3 regions of the Megamonas sp. Calf98-2 genome follow, and region 1 is predicted to be linked to each of the others. Evidence: riboswitches for the same ligand, from Rfam matches in the RefSeq annotation. Region 1 holds a riboswitch; each other region holds the start of a gene.
What was found. A riboswitch is a leader RNA that binds a small molecule or an ion and turns the genes downstream of it on or off. The one in region 1 is predicted to bind cobalamin.

Region 1 (2,211 bases):
TCCATTCATTAGAGAAACCAACAGTAGTAGCTAATTTATGAATTTGTGTGTATTTATTAGCAGTATAACCTGTTTCTTCAGATAATTCACGTTTAGCACAAATTAATGGATCTTCGTCCACACTATCTAATTTGCCGGCAGGAATTTCTAAAGTTACTTTGCCAATAGGATAACGATATTGGCGCACTAAAATAATATTACCATTTGGCAATACAGGAATAACAGCAGAAGCACCTTGATGTTTTATCCATTCACGAACAGCTTTATTACCATTTGGTAATTTTACATAATCACGCTTTACATGAAGTAATACCCCATCAAAAATATCTTCGGAAGAAATTTTTTCTTCAATTAAATCTTCATACATGAAAATCCCTCTCTTTATATTATAATATTGATAACAATTATAAATTTTATATTCATAATTATATCATCTATAAAAACAATAAGCTATGAGAAAAATAATATACAAAAGTCTATTGTAAAAAGAATTTTTATGGCTGTGATTTTTGAAAATTTTTATCAATCCGCCAATAGGTTAACAACTTTACAAAATCAATATATCTTATATAAAGTTTTTAGTAATAGTAAAATTAATGAAATTTATTATAAGATAATTGACAAAGACTATCACTAATGATAACATAAGTAATAAAATATAGATAGAATAGGTGTCTATATAGACTTAATAGGGAATTCGGTATAAGCCGGAGCGGTCCCGCCACTGTAAAGACGAGCAATTCCACAATTATGTCACTGAGAAAAAATTATTTTCTTGGGAAGGCGTGAATAGCTATGACTCTGAGCCAGGAGAACTGCCTATTTAATAATCACCGTTATTACCTGCGAGCGATGGGAAGGCGATTTATACAGATATAAATATTGTATAATACTGCCTAATTCTATAAGAATTAGGCTTTTTTTCTCATATTTATAATTGTATGTTTCTCTTAAAAGTCTGCTAGCAAAGGCAGACTTTTTTTGTTTGCCTTAACGGAAGAAAGGAGAGGAGCTTTTTAATCTATAATAATGAAAAAAATAAGGAGGTTGTTTTAATTTGAAACGATTAATAAATCGTTTAATTCAATTAGTAATTACATTAATTGGTGTTAGTTTTTTAACATTTTGTTTAACTTATTTATCACCTGGTGATCCAGCAGCCATGGTTTTAGAGGCTTCAGATACTATTGTTTCTCAAGAAATAATAGAGCAAACTCGTGAAGAAATGGGACTTAATGATCCATTTCTTGTACAATATGGCAATTGGCTTTTAGGTGTAGCACAAGGCGATATGGGAATTTCTTATTCAGCAAAAAAACCTGTAATAGATAAGTTAATGGAAGGTTTTGCAGGGACTGTTTTATTAGCTTTGACTACAATTATTTTAATTATAATTATTTCCATTCCTTTGGGAATTTTTTCCGCTACACATCGCAATAGAATTCCTGACTTTTTAGTGAGAATCTTTTCTTTTATTGGTGTATCTATGCCAAGTTTTTGGGTAGGATTGATTTTATTATATATTTTTGGCTTAAAATTGGGATTATTTCCTATAGCTACTGCTAGTGTAACACCAAGTGGATTAGTGTTACCAGCACTTACTTTAGCTATCTATCAATCGGCAAAATATACTAGGCAAGTGCGTACTGTGATTTTAGATGAATTACATCAAGATTATGTAATTGGTGCTAGAGCTAGAGGATTGTCTGAAAAAGCTATTTTATGGAAACATATTTTACCTAACGCCATTTTACCTTTAATAACTTTACTAGGTATGTCCATCGGTTGGTTATTAGGTGGCGTTGCTGTTATTGAAACAGTTTTTGCTTGGCCAGGTATGGGGAGAATGGCAGTGTATGCTATTACTATGCGTGATTATCCATTAATCGAAGGATTTGTTTTATGGATTTCTATTGTGTATACAGTAATTAATTTTTTAGTAGATTTATCGTATACATATCTTGATCCTAGGCTGAAAAAAGGAGATTCAAGATGATTAAATTTATAAAGAATAATAAATTATTTTCTGTATATACATTTTTGGTTTTTTTAGTAATTCTAATTGCTATATTAGCACCTATTATTGCTACACATGACCCTTATGAATCGAATATGACCAATGTATTGCAGATGCCAAGCGGTGAACATATTTTAGGTACTGATAAATTAGGCAGAGATACCTTTTCCAGGATAATTTATGGTACACAAACT
Region 2 (2,211 bases), on a different contig from region 1:
TATGTTTGCTGAAGACATAAAGTAAAACCGATAAATAAAAAACCCCTTTTCGCTTTGAAAAGAGGTGAATAGACACATTGAGTAAATTCTAAAATTTACTGTCTAATCTCCTCCCCATCGCTCGCAGGTATGGCAATTAAAATAAATTAATTGCACACGGTGATTGTTAATCAGGCAGTTCTCCTGACTCGAGTTCATTACTATATCCAAGCCTTCCCAGTTTCCCAGTGACATAAATTTGGATAAGTTCCCTCATACAGTGGCGGGACCGTTTCAGCTTAATAATAAATTACGTACTGAATTCCCTATTAAGTCCAAATGGACACCTGATTCATTGAACTATATTCAGTTCTTTCTTAGAATATCACTATATAGAATATGTGTCAATACTCTATATAAAATAATTATCTTAAAATTATTTTATATAGAGTATTGACACATATATAAAATAAAAAGTATAATAAAGGCGACAAGTTGATAATGAAACCTTATAGGTGCATATTTATGCTTAATAGGGAAGACGGTTAAAATCCGGCACGGTCCCGCCGCTGTAAAGAGGAGCAAACTTCATGAATGTCACTGGGAAACTGGGAAGGCGAAGTGAGCAATGATACTGAGTCAGAAGAACTGCCTATAAGAAGCATCGTCGTTTGACCTGCGAGAGACGGGGAGAGATGTAGTAGAATGTATATGTTTTTTATACATGTAAATTCTAATTATAATTTTCTACCGTTTTTCATATATTGTTTATGAAAAGCGGTTTTTCTGTTTATAGAGATAATCCATGAAGATGGCTCATGATTATCTTAAGCAAGTGCCATCGATGTATCATATTAATTTGTTGTAAATTATGTTTAATTTACTGAAAAATTTAATCATTATTATGATTAGCATAAATGCTTGAATAATTTAATAAAAATGGTAAATAATATTTGGGGAATATATATTACCAATCCAGCCATCACTAAATTTAGTGATGGCTTTTTTATAAATTTTATATTTAATATCTAGGTAGGAGGAACTCGAACCATTTATTAGATATATAAGAGTATTTATTAACTATTCAATAATAGTATTAAATTATCCCCTTAAATGAAAATGCAGAAGCAGAGAAGGGAAATTATTATATATGGAACAAGATAAAACACTTGGCGAAGAAATTCGACAAGAAGAACAACAAGAACAAGATATTCCTGCTGTTACTTTTGATGAGTTTGAAATTCCTTCATATGAAGAATGGAAAGAAGCTGTAGTGGCATTATTGAAGGGAAAACCTTTTGAAAAAAGTATGTTTACTAAAACTTATGAAGGTATTACATTAAACCCTATTTATCGTATGGAAGATTTAGAAGGGTTAACTCATAATAAGACTTATCCAGGAATGGAAAGTAATTTACGTGGAGCTAATGCTAGTGGTTATATACATAAACCATGGACAATAGCTCAAGAGTGTGATGCTAAAACTCCTAGTGAAGCCAATGAAATGGTAAAATATGAATTATTAAAAGGTTCAACAGCTGCAAGTGTAGTTTTGGATACAGCAACACGTAAAGGTTATGATGTAGATACAGCTAATAAAGAAGAAATCGCAGATATTGGTGTTTCTTTATCGACTTTATCAGATGTAAATAAATTATTAGATGATGTTGATTTAGAAAAATTTGAAATTGATATCTATGCAGGTGCTTCTAATATAGCATTACTTTCTGCTGTTGCAGTGGTGTGTGAACAGAAAAAATTATCACTAAAAAAACTTCATGGTGCTATTACAGCAGATCCTATTGGAGAATTAGCTTTAGATGGAAAGCTTACACGACCTCTTGATGAATATTATGATGAAATGGCTCATAGTATTTGTTGGGCAGAAAAATTTGCACCAGAATTAAAGACTGTAGTAGTAAATACAGATGTTTATCACAATGGTGGTGCAAATGATATTCAAGAAGTAGCATATGCCATGAATGAAGCTGTAACATATATGAAATCTATGGAACGACGTGGCATTGATGTGAATACTTTTTGTCGTCATTTACGTTTTCATTTTAGTATAGGTGCAAATTTTTTTATGGAAATTGCTAAATTACGCAGTGTGAAAATGATTTGGGCTCAAATTGTTAAAAATTGTGGTGGAGATGATATAGCTCAAAAAATTAATATATATGTAAGTACATCGTCTTTTTGTCAAACAGTATATGATCCTTATGTAAATTT
Region 3 (2,211 bases), on a different contig from region 1:
TAGCAAATTCAAAAGCTTTTTCTAGCGTTTCTCCAGATAGAATATCGCAATATTGTTTAGTAAATAAATGACCAGAATCAATAGATTTATAAAACAGATATCGTTCAATAGCAATAAAAATAATAACTAGTGAACAAATAAGTAGTGGATACATTACTAATCCACCTTTTTCAAAATACATTAATACATCAGACAAAATATTACCTCCTAAAAATAAAAATACCTTCCTAACCTGAAAAGAAAGGAAGGCATAAATATATAAAATAAATTTAAATTCAGCAATATTATATATTTTCCTATCCATGTCACTCGCAGGAATCGGAAAGATAATATAGGCAGTTCTTCTGGCTTGGAGTCATTGCATAATTTCGCCTTCCCAGTTTCCCAGTGACATAAATGAAATATAGCTCGTCCTTACAGCGGCGGGACCGCATCGGCTTATACCGATTTCTCTATTAAGTACAAAGTACACCTAAATTATGAATTATTCATTTGTTGCATAGAAGTATAGCATTTTTTATAAAAAAAAACAATAGTATTTGGTAAAAGATTAAAATTAGATTAAATTTTTATTGACATTAACTATATTATCATTTATAATGCAAAATTGTAATAGATAAATACAATCTATGAAAAGATAAATATAGATAAAGTTAGGTGTAGCAATACTTAATAGAGAAACAGGTGTGAAACCTGTGCTATCCCGTAGCTGTAATGTGGAGCGAGTCTTAAATATGTCACTGGGAAACTGGGAAGGCAAGATGAGCGGTGAAGCAGAGCCAGAAGAACTGCCTAATTTTAGTAGCCAATAAAAGTTACTGCGAGAGACGGTATGGTGAAGAATATGTATAACTATACCTTTTTGCTGTATGCAAAAAGGTATTTTTTACTTATAAATAAAACCTTTCTGTATTTTAAGCAGAAAGGTTTTTTATTTGGTTCGTTATTAAATATTAGAATATTTTTGATGATAATATTTGATAAAGCACCATAATAATTAATTAAATAGAGAGGAGGATATTTTTGAAAAGACAAGTATGTATTATTTTTTTATTATTGATAATGATTTTTCCAACAGTTAGTTTTGCAACAGAAACTTCATCAGATACTATGATTTTAGAATGGAAAACTTATAAAGTATGGAAAGATGGAGAAAATTTATGTATGAGTGGAGAATTTGAGAATTTACGAAATGATTTGAAAATTACTAGATTAAATAATTTCACAGCTATTATTACATTTATGAATAATGATGGAACTTCTTATCAATATGTAGGACAACCAGAAAAAATGCCTATGTGCAAGATAGCACCAAATAGTAAAAAAAGAATTACTTTTAATTTAGGTAAATTTGATGGTAATTGGACTGATTGGAATGTAGATGCTATTTATAATTTTTCTTATATAAATGGAGTAAATTTTTGAAATATTAATTAAGAAAGTCAGGTTTAAAAATGAGATTAAAAAAACAATATCTAGCAGCTGCTGTAACTCTTGGTATTATGAATTGGACAACATATTCCGAAGCGGCATTTGATGAAAATTTAAATGAATATACTTTAGATGCTGTAGTAGTAGAAGCGGATGCTACAAAAGATCAATTTGGTAATACTATTACAGAACAGTCTTATTATCGTACAGGTGGAGATGTTAAAGTAATTACTCGTGAAGAAATTGAAAAACGTCATTATCAAGATTTAACAGATGCTATTAAACGTATACCTGGTGTGACTTTTCAAAACCCTGGATATAGGGGCGGAGAATATGGCTATGCACCATATAATAATAGTTTATCAATTAATGGTGATTCTCGTGTAGTTGTTTTAGTGGATGGTCGTCGTGTTGATAATGCTACTAGTACTCGTTTTGGTAGTTCTAATGCTAGTGGGACTAGAACGATGGTTGATTTAAATCAAGTAGTAAATATTAATAATGTAGAAAAAATTGAAGTAATTAAAGGTCCTGGCGCTTCAGTTTATGGAGCTGATGCTACAGGTGGAGTAATTAATATTATTACTCGTAAAGGAGCAGATGAAAATCAAGGAACTATTGATCTTTCTACTGGTTCATGGAAAAAACATAATTATAATGTAACTTATTCTGGTTCTGCTGGTGATGATAAATCATGGAAATATTTTATATCATTGGATCGTGAAATGTCTGGCGATACAAAATATAAAGATGGTCTTACTGGGGGAAATTATACTTATA

Region 2: it holds a riboswitch for cobalamin, as region 1 does, so the genes downstream of both, BMX03_RS09025 (methylmalonyl-CoA mutase family protein) here and nikB (nickel ABC transporter permease) in region 1, are expected to answer to the same signal.
Region 3: it holds a riboswitch for cobalamin, as region 1 does, so the genes downstream of both, BMX03_RS05090 (hypothetical protein) here and nikB (nickel ABC transporter permease) in region 1, are expected to answer to the same signal.

What each region holds. Positions count from the first base shown of each region.
Region 1 is NZ_FOCY01000032.1:17,937-20,147, reverse strand. It holds gene BMX03_RS09305 (NUDIX domain-containing protein) at 1-367, opposite strand, end outside; cobalamin riboswitch at 653-838, shown strand; gene nikB (nickel ABC transporter permease) at 1,058-1,996, shown strand; gene nikC (nickel transporter permease) at 1,993-2,211, shown strand, end outside.
Region 2 is NZ_FOCY01000030.1:17,320-19,530, reverse strand. It holds cobalamin riboswitch at 156-345, opposite strand; cobalamin riboswitch at 476-650, shown strand; gene BMX03_RS09025 (methylmalonyl-CoA mutase family protein) at 1,130-2,211, shown strand, end outside.
Region 3 is NZ_FOCY01000012.1:52,319-54,529, forward strand. It holds gene BMX03_RS05085 (MotA/TolQ/ExbB proton channel family protein) at 1-196, opposite strand, end outside; cobalamin riboswitch at 317-491, opposite strand; cobalamin riboswitch at 639-811, shown strand; gene BMX03_RS05090 (hypothetical protein) at 1,024-1,425, shown strand; gene BMX03_RS05095 (TonB-dependent receptor) at 1,455-2,211, shown strand, end outside.